DNA from 2 places in the Halopseudomonas salina genome. Region 1 is predicted to be linked to the other one. Evidence: predicted binding sites of a transcription regulator. Region 1 holds the regulator's gene; the other holds the start of a gene.
What was found. Region 1 encodes sigma-54, which starts transcription at its own class of promoters, with help from an activator protein. Its sites were predicted from a motif close to ANTGGCATNNANNTTGCTNT; they were not measured.
Positions count from the first base shown of each region.

Region 1 (7,890 bases):
CCGATCCGAATCCAGGCCAACAGTGCCACCCTGGATGAGCGCCGCAACACTGCGGTCTACCGGGGCAACGTCATTATTACCCAGGGCAGCATGCGCCTCACTGGAAACCAGGTCACGCTGGCTACCGACAGTGCCGGTGCGGTGAGCAAGATCACCAGCACGGGAAACCCCGCTACCTACACTCAGACCCCCGGCGAAAACGACGGCGAAGTGAACGCCCGCGCGCAGACCATCGAGTACTTTGCCGACAGCGAACGCGTAGTACTGATCGACCAGGCACGCCTGGAGCAGCGCGGCAACACCTTTCAGGGTGACTTCGTCAGCTACGACATCAATGAACAGGTGGTAGACGCGGGACGACCGGCGGCGGGTGACTCGGGCGAACCGGGGCGCATCGAAATCGTGATCCAGCCCCGCCAACGCGATGAAGCCGCCAATCCATGACCGGGCCCGCCATGACCGAATCTGCTGCAACCGTCCTCGAAGCACGCCATCTGGCCAAGGCCTACAAGACGAGAAAGGTCGTTGAGGATGTGTCCCTGTCCATCCGCAGTGGCGAAGTAGTTGGCCTGCTTGGCCCTAATGGCGCTGGCAAGACCACCTGCTTCTACATGATTGTCGGGCTGGTGAAGGCCGACCATGGTCACATACTGGTAGACGGCCTCGACGTCACCCATCTGCCCATGCATGGACGGGCTCGCCAGGGCATCGGCTACCTCCCCCAGGAGGCATCCATTTTCCGCAAGCTGAGTGTGGCCGACAATATCATGGCGATACTCCAGACTCGCAAGGATCTGGACCGGCAGGGCCGGCTCGACAAGCTGAGCTCCCTGATGCACGAATTTCATATCCATCATCTGGCCGACAGCAAGGGCATGAGTCTGTCCGGCGGCGAGCGCCGTCGTGCTGAGATAGCTCGCGCGCTGGCAAGTGACCCCAAGTTCATTCTGCTCGATGAGCCCTTTGCCGGTGTGGATCCGATCTCGGTAAACGATATAAAACAGATCATTCAGCATCTCAGGGACAAGGGCATTGGCGTGCTGATCACCGATCACAATGTGCGCGAGACACTCGACATCTGCGACAAGGCCTACATCGTCAGCGATGGGCATATTATCGCCGAGGGAAACGCGCAGGCCGTACTCGACAATCAGCTGGTCAAGGATGTGTATCTGGGCCAAGAGTTCCGGCTATAAAAACAGGGTCGATTCAGGCATGCTAGCCTCAGGCCAGCCTCGCACCAACGCCAGTAATAGCGCATAAGGTAATACGTCCGATAATGAAACCTACGCTCGTCCTCAAGATGGGGCAGCAGCTGACCATGACGCCGCAGCTGCAGCAGGCCATCAGACTGCTCCAACTGTCGAGTCTCGACCTCCAACAGGAGGTTCAGGAGGCCCTTGAAGCTAATCCGATGCTGGAAATGGCTGACGAGGCTGACGATGATCATGGCGGCTCGGGATCAGATGGAGCCGACAACGACGATGCCCCCGCCGTCTCCGTACCCGAGCCGGTTGAAATGGACGCCATTGATCAGCACTCCCAGGCCGCCGAGGAAGGCAACTGGAATGAACAGATTCCTAGCGATTTGCCCGTAGATACCCAGTGGGAAGATGTCTATCAGACATCGGCAAGCTCGCTCCCCAGCGGCGATGATGATGACTGGGATTTCACTTCCCGCACCGGTACCGGTGAAACGCTGCAAAGCCACCTGGAATGGCAGCTGAACCTGATTCCTCTTTCGGAAACCGACCAGCTCATTGCACTATCGATCATTGATGCAATCAATGCAGACGGCTATCTGGAGGAGTCTCTCGAAGAGATCCTTGCCTCCATCGACCCGGAGCGCGAAGTGGAGCTCGACGAAATCGAAATGGTGCTGCACCGAATCCAGCAGTTCGAACCCGTGGGTGTAGGGGCACGTGATCTGAGCGAGTGCCTGCTGCTGCAACTGCGCCAGCTGCCGGCCGACACCCCGCTGCTGGAGCAGGCACAGAAGGTCGTGCGCGATCATCTGGGCTTGCTTGGCAGTCGCGATTTCAGTCAGCTGATGCGTCGCACACGGCTCAAGGAAGACCAGCTGGGTCGCGTTATCGCGTTGATCCAGACGCTCAACCCCCGCCCCGGCTCGGAAATAGCTTCGGGTGAACCCGAATATGTGATCCCCGATGTTATTGTGCGCCGCGACAGCAACCGCTGGATTGTCGAGCTGAATCAGGAATCTGTTCCCAAGATCCGGGTCAACAGCCAATACGCCTCCATGGTACGGCGTGCCGACTCCAGCACAGACAACACCTACCTGCGCAATAACCTGCAGGAAGCACGCTGGTTCATTAAGAGCCTGCAAAGCCGCAACGAAACATTGATGAAAGTGGCCACTCAGATTGTCGAGCACCAGCGCGAGTTTCTCGAGTACGGTGAAGAAGCAATGAAGCCCCTGGTGCTGCACGACATAGCCGAAGCCGTAGGTATGCATGAATCAACGATCTCGCGGGTAACTACGCAGAAATTCATGCACACGCCTCGGGGTATCTTCGAGCTTAAGTACTTTTTTTCCAGCCATGTCGGCACCTCTGAAGGCGGCGAATTTTCCTCCACGGCGATCCGCGCGCTGATCAAGAAACTGGTCTCGACAGAAAACCCGAAGAAACCATTGAGCGACAGCAAGATCGCTGGTTTACTGGAAGAGCAGGGAATTGATGTAGCCCGTCGTACCATCGCCAAGTACCGCGAATCGCTCAATATCGCTCCGTCGAGCGAACGTAAGCGGATTGTCTGACCGGCGGGCCTGATACGCAGAGCACGAAATACGGCATTATGGGGAATCGACTTCGTTTCCCTGCTTCATCAAGCCAATCAGGAGAAGTCATATGCAACTGAACCTAAGCGGTCATCAGCTCGACATTACCGATCCACTGCGCAATTACGTGAACGAGAAAATGTCCCGCCTGGAGCGACATTTCGACAAGATTACCAATGTTCAGGTCATACTCGAAGTCGAGAACTTCCGACAGAAAGCTGAAGCTATCCTGCATGTAGCCGGCGGCGAGGTAGTCGCCAACGCAGAGCACACAGACATGTACGCCGCCATTGACCTGATGACCGACAAACTTGATCGGCAGCTGATAAAGCACAAGGAAAAAAACCTCAATCGCCAGCAAGGCGTCAACGACCGCTAACCGCTAAGGCAACCGTAGCCAAAACCCATGCAAATTGATCACATACTGACCCCCCAGCGCACCTTTGCCGGTGTGCAGGGGGGCTCCAAGAAAAAGATGCTCGAGCTGATCGGCAAGATGATCGCCCAACATAGTCATCTTGATCCCGACAGCATTTACCAGAACCTGATAGCCAGGGAGAAACTTGGCTCAACCGGTTTTGGTAACGGTATAGCCATACCCCACTGTCGGCTGGAGGATTGCCATAAACCGGTAGGCGCGCTGTTCCAGCTGCAATCGAAAATTGATTTTGATGCACTGGACGGAGAACCGGTGGACCTTATCTTTGTGCTGCTGGTCCCACAGGAAGCCACCGAACAGCATTTACAGATACTCAAGATGCTTGCCGAAAAGCTTGACCAGGCTAGCCTGCGTGAAGCCTTGCGCGAAGCGGACGATGCCGATGAGCTTTATCGCATCATGACCGTTACAGACTCGGATACCTGAGCGCCATGCATCTTGTTGTAGTCAGTGGTCGTTCCGGGTCCGGCAAAAGTACCGCGCTGCACCTGCTGGAAGATAACGGGTTTTATTGCATCGACAATCTACCCGCGGGGCTGCTGCCAGACCTGGCACGGCAGGCCAACAAATCAGGCATGCAATTACCCAAGGTCGCCATCAGCATCGATGCAAGAAATCTGCGCAGTGACTTGCAGCGGTTTCCCGAGCTGTTGGCGCAGGTACGTGATAGTGGCATTACCTGTGACGTGATTTTTCTTGCTGCCACCGATGAAGTGCTGATCAAGCGTTTTTCAGAGACCCGCCGCAAGCATCCGCTCACCGACCAGAGCCACTCCCTGGCCGAAGCAATAGCGGCCGAGCTCCGTCTGCTTGAGCCTATCATCGACCTAGCCAACCTGAAGATCGATACCAGCCATCTCAATCTCTACCAGCTACGCGACACCCTGAAGCAGCGTCTGCTGGGTAGCCAGGGTAGTGCGCCGTCCGTTCTGATCCAGTCCTTCGGATTCAAGCGGGGCGTACCCGTTGATGCGGATCTGGTGTTTGATGTGCGATGCCTGCCCAACCCTTACTGGAAACCCGAACTGAGGCAGTTCTCCGGCAAGGATCAACCTGTTCGCGACTTTCTCGACGCCCAACCCGACGCCCAGGAAATGTTCGAGGACATACATCGATTTCTGAGCAAGTGGCTGCCGCGCTACGCCGCTGGTGAACGCAGCTACATGACCATTGCGATTGGCTGCACCGGAGGGCACCACCGTTCGGTCTATATTGCCGAACGACTTTTGCAGGCTCTGGGCAGCAAAACAGCCAACATGCTTATCCGCCACAGGGATATTCCCTGACCATGCTCACCAGGCGCACGCTGATTATCAACAAGCTCGGCCTGCATGCCCGAGCTGCAGCCAAGTTCGTTGGCGTAGCCAATCGACACGGCTGTGAAGTACGTATCGGCTCAACAGAAGAAGATCAGGTCAATGGCAAAAGCATCATGCAGGTCATGATGCTGGCAGCCGGCAAGGGCAGCGAAGTCTGCATCACCTGCCAAGGTGACGACGCTGAACAGGCGATGCAGGAACTGCTGGCATTGATTGAGGATTATTTCGAAGAGGGGGAGTGAAAGCGGCAAGCCGCTAGGCTCAAGCGGCAAGCTACAAGCGGCAAGCCTCAAGCTAAAAGCCAAAGCCAAAGCCACGCTGCGGCCTGTTAACTCTAATGGTGCGCTCCCTGCAACACCTGCTCCATTGTCTTCAGCACCCAACTGATTCCGTCATACCCTCGGCGGGAATCCAGGCGGATTCTTTCGATACAAACCTGAACCTCAACTCAGCCAGACTCCCGCTTGCCGCTTGTAGCTTGTAGCTTGCCGCTTGCCGCTGCTTTACTCCCCTCCCACCGTCATCCCGTCCACCAGCCAGCTCCCGGTCAGATTATTCCCGCGTCGCTCGATGTCCGATCCCACACAACGCAGATTAGCGAACATATCCTTCAGGTTGCCAGCTATGGTCACTTCCTGAACCGGGTGCTGAATCTGGCCATTCTCCACCCAGAACCCACCGGCTCCGCGAGAATAGTCTCCGGTAACGCCATTGACGCCCTGCCCCATCAGTTCGGTGACCAGCAGCCCCGTACCCATCTCCTGCAGCAAAGCTTCGAGATCGCCAGCGTTACTGGTGATGTGCAAATTATGTACGCCACCAGCGTTAGCGGTACTGGGCAGTCCAAGCTTGCGGCCGGAGTAGGTGCTGAGTACCCAACTGATCAACCTGCCCTGATCGACAAATGCCTGCTCGCGGGTGGCCAGACCATCGCCATCGAACGTCGAGCTGCCAAGTGCACGCGGCATATAGGGCCGCTCATCAATGCTCACCCAGGTTGGGAAGATAGGCTGACCCAATGCATCAAGTAAAAAGGTGGACTGACGATAAACCGCGCCGCCGGCGATCGCGCCAATCAGGTGCCCCAGCAGGCCTGCAGCCTGGTCCGCGGCGAACAATACCGGGACCTTGGCCGTTTTGATCGGTCTTGAGCCGAGCCGAGCCAGCGTGCGTTGCGCGGCCTTGCGTCCAAGCGCTTGCGGACTCGGCAGATTGCCCGCCTGACGGTCTACGTCGTACCAGTAATCGCGCTGCATGCCCTGGTCGGACGCGACAATCATCACTGCAGAAGCACTGTGCCGGGTACCCATGGAACTACCGATAAAACCGTTGCTGTTGCCATAGACACGGCAACCCTTCTGAGTGCTCACGTTAGCGCTGTCGCTGGTGAGCCGAGGGTCGGTTTCCAGGGCAGCAGCCTCGCAGGCAAGCGCTCGCTCGATGGCCTCGCTGGCGTCCAGATTCCAGGGGTGGTACAGGTCCAGGTCAGGCAGGTCTTGGGCCATAAGCTCAGGATCAGCGAGACCTGCAAAGCTGTCTTCTGAAGCATGCTGGGCAATACCCAGGGCTGCCTTGATCGCCGCACTGATCGCCTCGTCGGAGGTATCGGAAGTGCTAGCCGAGCCCTTGCGCTGCCCAACGTGAAGACTGATCGCAAAACCCTGGTCGCGATTGAATTCGACGGTTTCCACTTCGCCCTGACGCACCGCAACCGACAGTCCGGTGTTCTGGCTTACGCCTACCTCACAGGCAGTCGCACCCTGGCGACGTGACTCTTCAAGAATAAAGGCAACTCGCTGTTCTAGTTCCTGACGCAGGGTATCCTGGCGCAGCGCATGGGGATCTTCCTGTCGGGTGGGCTGGTAATCGGTCATGTAATCTCCTCTCAGGCGGGCATTGTACCGCGGACAGCCCCGCTGTGAACGGGTATCATGGCGCATTGAAAAGTAACCGCATGTAGTAACCAGAGGCGGGCCGCAACGAGGTGACCATGACAGACTTCTACGACGAGGAACAGGATGACGAGGGCGTCAGCAGATCGCAGCTCAAACGTGAGCGCGATGAGCTGCGCGCCCTTGGGCGCCGACTGATTGACCTCAAACCTGCCCAGTTGGCCAAGCTTAACCTGACCGACAAACTGCTCGCCGCTCTGGAAGAGGCGCCGCGTCACACCGCCCGCGGTGCGCTGAAACGGCATTTGAGCTTTGTTGGCAAACAGATGCCCGATCAGGATATCGATGCCATTCGCGCTTATCTGGATCGGCTCGACAGCAGCAGCCAAGCCCATGCCCAACATTTCCATCAGATCGAACGTTGGCGTGACCGGCTACTCACAGGTAATGCCGAGGACCAGGAAGCGTTCATGGCTGCCTACCCTCAGACTGATCGTCAGCAATTACGCCAGCTGATACGCCAGGCCGCCAAGGAAGCTGCCGAGAACAAACCACCAGCGGCATCGCGGAAGATTTTCAAACTGGTGCGCGAGACCGTCGAACAGGACCTCTGAGCCACTCACCTCCGCGCCGCACGCAAAAAAAGGCCGCGCCCTTTCGGGAGCGGCCTTCTATCTTGCCAATCGGGTCAACCCGGCAGGACTTATCCGGCCAGATCTATCCCTCCAGATCTATCAATAGCCCAGTGCGAAGTTCTCTTCCGGCATATCCATCAGGTTGTCAGCACCCGACAGCATCGCATCTACATGCGTGCGGGTACGCGGCAAGATGCGCTGGAAGTAGAAACGCGCAGTCTGCAGCTTGGCCTGGTAGAAAGCGGCATCGGAGGTGCCTTCAGCCAGCTTGGCTGCAGCAACCCGAGCCATGTCAGCCCAGAAGTAGGCCAGACAGGCGTAACCGGAATACATGCAATAATCGACAGATGCCGCGCCAACCATCTCACGGTCCTTCATCGCTGCCATGCCGATCTTCATGGTCAGCTCGCCCCATTCCTTGTTCAACGCGTTAAGCGGCGCTACAAACTCGGAAATAGCTTCGTTGCCTTCTTCGGTTTGACAGAACTTGTGCACGATCTTGGTGAAGCACTTGAGCGCTTCGCCCTGGGTCATCAGTACCTTGCGACCCAGCAGGTCCAGTGCCTGAATACCGGTAGTGCCTTCATACAGCATGGAGATACGGGCATCACGCACGTTCTGCTCCATGCCCCACTCGGCGATGAAACCGTGGCCACCGTAGATCTGTACGCCATGGTTAGCCGCTTCAAAACCGACTTCAGTCATGAACGCCTTGGCGATAGGAGTCAGGAAGGCCAAGAGCGCGTCAGCTTGCTTCTTCTGTGCTTCGTCCTGGCTGTTCTTGACGATGTCCACCTGCTGGGCA
Region 1 covers NZ_BMFF01000009.1:24,210-32,099, forward strand. The annotation lists gene lptA (lipopolysaccharide transport periplasmic protein LptA) at 1-444, shown strand, start outside; gene lptB (LPS export ABC transporter ATP-binding protein) at 456-1,196, shown strand; gene IEV54_RS16070 (RNA polymerase factor sigma-54) at 1,280-2,779, shown strand; gene hpf (ribosome hibernation-promoting factor, HPF/YfiA family) at 2,871-3,179, shown strand; gene ptsN (PTS IIA-like nitrogen regulatory protein PtsN) at 3,207-3,665, shown strand; gene rapZ (RNase adapter RapZ) at 3,671-4,525, shown strand; gene IEV54_RS16090 (HPr family phosphocarrier protein) at 4,528-4,800, shown strand; gene pmbA (metalloprotease PmbA) at 5,062-6,432, opposite strand; gene yjgA (ribosome biogenesis factor YjgA) at 6,549-7,064, shown strand; gene IEV54_RS16105 (phenylacyl-CoA dehydrogenase) at 7,185-7,890, opposite strand, start outside.

Region 2 (7,890 bases), on a different contig from region 1:
ACCAGAACCTTGGTGACCTCCTGCTTGGAGAGCTGGGCCTCCTCCTTGGTGATGCGCAGCAAGCGGTCGCGGGGATGCAGTTCCAGTAGTAGCCAATTTGTGGGAGCGTTGACAATGGGCGTTACTGAGTAGTCGACCATGAGACTCTGGCCGTTGTTCAGGTTCAGCTGTGCTTCGCGTTTGGTGAAGGGATCTCCGTCCGCCACCGCATGCTGCAGAGAGTCGATCGCTGCCTGATTATCATGGAAAAGCTCGCCGACCGGTTGTTGCGAAACACGCTGACCGCTGACCTCCAGCAGTATCTCAGCGGCTGGATTCATGTACCGCAGACAAAGGTGGTCATCCAGCAACAGCACAGCTGTGGTCAGGTTATCGAGTATCTGGCGTAAAAATCGATCAGGCAGCATATGAAGTCCCGTAGTTTGTGCAGACAAATGCAAGAAGCGAACCAATACGGGGCGTAAAACACGCCCTGGGTACTGGTTCGGCCGGCCGGACTATCCTGGGCCAGTACTTGTTTTGGTGCGAAGGCCTGTTCGTGAGCGCGCAAGTCGCTTGCATCGGGCTCTAGGGGCGTTCGATACACCGGCGTGGATGACCGGCGCGAGGGTGGTCGGCATGCGTCGATGATCAGTTAGCGCGATCAACGTCAGGATTCATGCACGAAATCCGGCGCACCAGCAATCAGTATGCACCAATATGGTGCGCCGTATTGACGCGGTTCAATCAGGGTGCTGTGCCGCCGGGTGCAGGAATCTGGGGAGCCTGGGGTGCGCTGTTTGGGCCGGTACGTCCGGGCTGCAGAATGGACGTGCGTTGAATATGTACGGTAATGCCCTGGCTGCGTTGTACTTCTTCGCCACGGGTGTTGGTTACTACAAGGGCAACATTGTGTGAGCCTCGGTCGAGTTCGCGCAGCGTCAGACGCTGGGTTGACTGCCCATTGCCGGCAACCGCCTCCTGTCGCATTTCGCCATCGACGTTGGCCCGCAATATGTGGCCGGGTGAGAGGGGTGGGTCAGTATTGATCGTCAGGGTGAGGTTGCCATCATTTGCACGTATGCCTTCGTCGTTCTTGGGACTGGCAATTTCGAGTGTGCGATAGCCACTATTCAGCTGGCCTTGGCGATCTTCATTGCGGTTCTGGGCACCTTGTCGGGCTTCCGGTGTCTGGGGCACTACCGACTCCAATGTATTGGTTGGCGGTAAATCAACCTGGCGGGAATCCGGGTGGGGCTGGTCGGAATAGATCTTGTTGCCCTGCGCGTCAGTCCAGGTATAGATCTGCGCGTTGGCGAAGCCGGCCAGCGAAGCGAGGAGGGCGCTCAGGGCCCAGCACAAATGAGTTCGCAGCATCGTTGTCACTCCTGTGATTCGAGGTCTCAGCCTTGCACCTGCGCGCTGATCTGGCAAGGTCCGGCGGACGGGCGAAAAAAAAGGGCGCCTGAAAGGCACCCTTTTTTCGACCGCAGCTACAACATCGGGTTCATACGCTGTAGTACAGATCGTACTCGAGGGGGTGAACGAAGGTGCGCACCTTGATTTCCTCGGCGGCTTTCAGTTCGATGTAGGCATCGATCAGGTCGTCGGTAAATACGCCGCCCTTGGTCAGATACTCACGGTCAGCGCTCAGGGACTCGAGTGCTTCTTTCAGGCTGCCACATACCTGCGGGATCTGGTTCGCCTCTTCAGGCGGCAGGTCATACAGGTTCTTGTCTGCAGCATCGCCAGGGTGGATCTTGTTCTGGATGCCGTCCAGACCAGCCATCAACAGTGCGGCGAAGCACAGGTAGGGGTTGGCAGCCGGATCAGGGAAGCGTGCTTCGATGCGACGCGCCTTGGGGCTTGAAACGTATGGAATACGGATCGAGGCCGAGCGGTTGCGGGCCGAGTAGGCAAGCATGACCGGCGCTTCAAAGCCAGGAACCAGACGCTTGTATGAGTTGGTAGCCGGGTTGGTGAACGCGTTCAGCGACTTGCCGTGCTTGATGATACCGCCGATGAAGAATAGGGCAGTGTCAGACAGGCCTGAGTAGCCTTCGCCAGCGAAGGTGTTCTTGCCATCCTTGGAGATGGACATGTGTACGTGCATACCGGAGCCGTTGTCGCCATACAGGGGCTTGGGCATGAAGGTAGCTGTCTTGCCGAAGGCATCGGCGACGTTGTGTACGCAGTACTTCAGGGTCTGTACTTCGTCAGCCTTGGCTACCAGTGTGTTGAACAACACGCCGATTTCATTCTGGCCGGCAGTGGCTACTTCGTGGTGATGGACTTCAATGGTCAGGCCCATCTCTTCCATCGCATTACACATGGCAGTTCGGACTTCATGATCGTGATCGACCGGTGGAACGGGGAAGTAACCACCCTTTACGGCGGGGCGGTGGCCCTTGTTACCGGTTTCGAAGTCGGCATCAGTGTTCCAGGAAGCCTGCTCAGAGATGATCTTGAACATGGAGCCGGAGATGTCCGATTTGAACTTTACTTCGTCGAACACAAAAAACTCGGGCTCTGGTCCAACAAATACGGTGTCACCGATACCAGTGGACTTCAGGTATTCCTCGGCGCGGCGAGCAATGCTGCGGGGATCACGCTCATACCCCTGCATGGTGGACGGCTCGATAATGTCGCAGACGATGATAACGGTTGGCTCTTCGGTGAAGGGGTCCAGTACCGCAGTGCTGTCGTCGGGCATCAGGATCATGTCGGAGGCTTCGATACCCTTCCAGCCGGAGATGGAGGAGCCATCGAACATCTTGCCTTCTTCGAAGAAGTCATCGTTCACATCACGGGCGGGCATGGTGACGTGCTGCTGTTTGCCTTTGGTATCGGTGAAGCGAAGATCAACCCACTTCGCGTCAAATTCTTTAATCAGTTTAACTGTCTTCGACATGGTTTCCTCCAGAAGGAATCATTAGCCAGGCATCTGACCCAGCGTTACAAAATTCGAGCGGAATACATCTACGCTCCGCTTGTGGTATTGAGGAGCAAAAGGTGTGCCATTTCAGAGCATGCCCTGAAACACCCGTTCCGTAAGCCTTGCATCAGTTGCTGCCGATTAATGCACCTAATAAGTGCGCCCTAAAATGGTGCGTATAAAGAGGCGACGATTCATTATGGTGCAATGCTGGCCAGTGTTTGATAACAACTGACCTACGAAATTCACACAGCGGCGCCTATGATGCTCTGCTTTACTGTTTCTTGCACTCGTCGACACGGAAAACTGCCGTTTCGTACAAAAAACATACACTGTCATGCGTGGGTCTGTATAATACCCCCCTCTTTTTTCAGTTAGCCGGGCTACGCCTGGCCACCCAGGATGTCCATAGTGATCGAGAATCTCCGCAACATCGCCATCATCGCCCACGTTGACCACGGTAAGACCACGCTGGTTGACAAGCTTCTGCGCCAGTCTGGCACCCTTGAGCGGAACGAGCTCGACACTGAGCGCTTGATGGACTCCAACGACCAGGAAAAAGAACGCGGCATTACTATTCTGGCCAAGAACACCGCCATCAACTGGCATGACCATCACATCAACATCGTTGATACCCCCGGCCACGCCGATTTCGGTGGTGAGGTAGAGCGCGTGATGTCGATGGTTGACTCGGTGCTGCTCCTGGTTGACGCGGTTGACGGCCCGATGCCGCAAACCCGCTTCGTGACCCAGAAAGCCTTCCAGGCTGGCCTGCGTCCGATCGTGGTCGTGAACAAGGTAGACCGCCCCGGTGCCCGTCCTGATTGGGTCGTAGATCAGATGTTTGATCTGTTCGACAACCTCGGTGCGACCGAAGAGCAGTTGGATTTCCCCATCGTGTTCGCTTCGGCGATCAATGGCATCGCCGGTCTGGCACATGATGATCTGGCCGAAGATCTGACACCCCTGTTTCAAGCTATCGTCGACAACGTGCCACCGCCGGCCGTTGACCGTGATGGTCCGTTCCAGATGCAGATCTCCGCACTGGACTACAACAGCTTCCTTGGCGTGATCGGTGTGGGTCGTATTGCCCGCGGCCGGGTCAAGGCAAACACCCCAGTGGTTGCCATTGACGTTGATGGCAAGCGCCGCAACGGTCGTATTCTCAAGCTGATGGGTCACCACGGCCTGCACCGCATTGACGTTGACGAAGCCGCCGCCGGCGATATCGTCTGCGTCAGCGGTTTTGACCAACTTTTCATCTCTGACACCCTGTGTGATCCGCTGAACGTTGAAGCCATGACCCCGCTGTCCGTTGACGAGCCGACCGTGAGCATGACCTTCCAGGTCAACGACTCCCCGTTCTGCGGCAAGGAAGGCAAGTTCGTCACCAGCCGGAACATCAAGGAGCGTCTGGACAAGGAGCTGCTGTACAACGTGGCTCTGCGTGTGGAAGAAGGCGACAGCGCTGACAAGTTCAAGGTGTCCGGTCGCGGCGAGCTGCACCTGTCCGTACTGATCGAAACCATGCGCCGTGAAGGGTTTGAAATGGCCGTAGGCCGTCCTGAAGTCATCATCCGTGAGATCGATGGCGAGAAGCAGGAGCCCTTCGAGAACGTCACCATCGACCTGGAAGAGCAACACCAGGGCGCGATGATGGAGCAGATGGGTCTGCGCAAGGGCGACCTGACCAACATGGTTCCGGATGGCAAGGGTCGTGTACGCCTGGAATACACTATCCCGGCACGTGGCCTGATCGGTTTCCGCAACCAGTTCCTGACCCTGACCTCCGGCTCGGGCATCATCACCAGCATCTTCAGCCACTACGGGCCGATCAAGTCCGGTGAAATGTTCGGTCGCCAGAACGGCGTACTGGTCTCCGTTGCTACCGGCAAGGCGCTGACCTACTCGCTGGAAACCCTGCAGGCACGTGGCAAGCTGTTCCTGGGTCATGGTGACGAGGTCTACGAAGGTATGTTGGTCGGCATCAACAGCCGTGACAACGACATGGGTGTTAACCCGACCAAGGGCAAGAAACTCGACAACATGCGCGCCTCGGGCAAGGACGAAACTATCGCCCTGGTCCCGCCGATTCGCTTCACCCTGGAGCAGGCGCTGGAGTTTATTGAAGACGACGAGCTGGCAGAAATCACGCCCAAGTCGATCCGTCTGCGCAAGAAGTTGCTCAGCGAGAACGAGCGTAAGCGCTCCAACAAGTAATCGGCTACATCTGTATTAAAAAACCCGCCCTTGTAGGCGGGTTTTTTATTGCTCTGATATCGGGGCGTCGGCTAATGGCTACTGCCGACCGTTTAACGCGCGTTTTGCACCTCGAACCCCTGAATGACCTGGTCGAGGTCATCTTCCATCAGTTCTCGCAAACGGGTTTCATACTGGTCTGCGGCCTCGGCCAGATCCACGACAATTTCCACTCGGCGGTTCAATGCGCGGGTTTCCGGCCATTCGTTGCTGGCTCGGGGCCGAGTGTCGGCATAACCCTGAACCTTGAGGCGTTGAGCTTCTACTGCGCCGGTTGCGAGCAGGGCATTGGCGACTGACGAGGCCCGCGCTGCGGATAGATCCCAGTTGGAGTTGAAGCGTGCGGTATTGATCGGTACGTCGTCGGTGTGGCCTTCGACGGTTATCTCACCCGGTAACTGACTGATGACTTCAGAAATTTTGAACAGAATATCCTCGAAGTCTTCAGTCATGACGGCCGAGCCCGATTGAAATGAGCCCCGCTCTTCGATCCGTATAATAACGCGCTTGCGGTCCTGTTCAAGCTGCAGGCGGCCTTCGGTCAGTTCCTGTTCCAATACATTCTTGATGGCTTCCAGGTTGACCTGAATTTGCTTCTCGGTTGTTGATGCGACCTGTTCCTGGAGGTCCGCCTCCATTTCTGCCCTCAGGGTGTCTATCTGCGGCAGTTCCTCGGTGGTTTGCTGCCGGACCTGATCTATCGGTGTGGGCTCGGGCTTGCCGGGTGAAAAGTTGTCGAAAATCGGACTGGTACCCATGGGGATCTCGAGTGCAGGCACGTCTCGCTGCACACCGAATGCCTTGCTCAATTCCCCGGCGATCTGCTTGAACTTCATGGCATCTATTTCAGAGAAAGACAGCAATAATACAAAGAAGCACATCAGCAGGGACATCAGGTCGGCGAAGGTCACGACCCAGGCGGGGATACCGGGTTTATCCTCTTCTTCTGGCAGCTCCATCAGGCTTCTCCGGGCTCGCCGGCGGTCTTGCCCCGCTTGTCGGGTGGGAGATAGCTGGCCAACAACTGTTCAACAATACGCGGGTTGGTGCCCTCCTGGATTGCCAGAACGGCGTCGATCCAGAGGCTCTGCATGCGCGCTTCCTCTGTCATTCGCAAGGACAGTTTATCGGCGATGGGATTACATATCATGGTGGCCAACATTGCGCCGTAAAGGGTTGTCAGCAGCGCTACTGCCATGGCAGGACCGATCGACTTGGGATCTTCCATATTCGACAACATCTGCACCAGGCCCACCAGGGTGCCGATCATGCCCATGGCGGGTCCTACATCGCCCAGAGCGGTAAACACTTTTGCGCCCCAGCGGTTGCGGTCCAGGGTTAACACCCGCTCCTTTTCGAGGATGGCTCTCACGGTTTCCTGCGGATGCCCATCAATCAACAGCTGAATGCCGCTTTTAAGAAAAGGGTTGTTGATTTCCTGGTCTTCGAGGGCCAGCAGGCCCTGCTTGCGAGCGACAGTCGAGAGGGCGACGAGCTCCGCAATACTGGCTTCGGTGTCGGGCAGGCGAAACTTGAAGGCTCGGCCGGCGACTTTGAATGCGCCGAAACACTGGGCAAAGCTGAACTTGGCCAGGACTACGAGCAGACTGCCGCCCAATACGATCAGTAGCGAGGGAACGTTCATAAATACCAGCGGGGATGCGCCAAGGGCAACAGCCGAGCCTATGATTCCCAGTGCGCCTAACAAGCCTACTAAAGTAGCTAAGTCCAAGAAAAACCTCCTTGTAGAAATAATGGCGCAGCAGTTGGGCGCAATGGCATGCGAATTCTAAGGCAATCACACCTTGCATTCCACAAACTAGCAGAGGGTAGCCCCCCTTTAGACCCCGATATAGACACATCCTGGAACAATATAGGGATCCTGTGGAGGCTGGCTTCCACTGTGCGGAATACATCGGTTCCGTCAGCGGCTCACTTCCGGGCGAAGAGAGACGGCCGGTGATCGCTGTGGATTTTTTCTTTCTGGCATTGGTTGGCAACTCTGAGGTTTTTCGGTTGGCAGTCACTCATGGGTATCGCAGTCTTGCCCACTGGTTACCCCCGTGATGAGTCGAGAGCCCGGGTGCAGCTTGATGCCCGGTCAGTGAAAAGGATGTCACCATGCGTCACATTATTCTGTTCTGCATCTGTTTTGTTGTATCAATCGTGGCATATGCCGCCATGGCGTCGGGTCCAGCCCATCAACCCATGCTGGCTGGCATTTATCCTGGCACCGCACCCGTTACTGAATACTGGGTCAGTGAAAAGCTTGACGGTGTGCGTGGTCATTGGGATGGCACGGCCCTCTGGACCCGAGGCGGCAATCGCATCAATGCGCCCATCTGGTTCACGCGGGGCTGGCCCGAGACGCCTATGGATGGCGAACTATGGATCAGCCGTGCACGATTTGATCAGGTCAGCGCCATAGTGCGCACCGCCGAACCGGATGAGACCGACTGGCAGAAGATCAATTTCATGGTATTCGATCTACCCGCGCACCGCGGAGAGTTCAGCCAGAGAGTGCTTGCCATGCGCCGCATCACAGCTTACGCCATACCATGGCTGCAACCGATCAGACAATTCAGGGTCGAGGGCGTCGAAGACCTGGATCGGCGCCTGGATAGACTGGTAGGAGCAGGAGGGGAAGGCTTGATGCTCCATCACCAGGAAGCTCTGTATTCAGCTGGACGCAGTCAGGGTCTGCTCAAGTACAAACT
Region 2 covers NZ_BMFF01000002.1:696,044-703,933, forward strand. The annotation lists gene glnL (nitrogen regulation protein NR(II)) at 1-407, opposite strand, end outside; gene IEV54_RS07165 (DUF4124 domain-containing protein) at 727-1,356, opposite strand; gene glnA (glutamate--ammonia ligase) at 1,487-2,890, opposite strand; gene typA (translational GTPase TypA) at 3,326-5,134, shown strand; gene IEV54_RS07180 (flagellar motor protein MotB) at 5,227-6,132, opposite strand; gene pomA (flagellar motor protein PomA) at 6,132-6,905, opposite strand; gene IEV54_RS07190 (DNA ligase) at 7,295-7,890, shown strand, end outside.
Region 2: glnA (glutamate--ammonia ligase) is a predicted target of sigma-54. The motif match lies at 2,982-3,001, and genes of this name have one in related genera.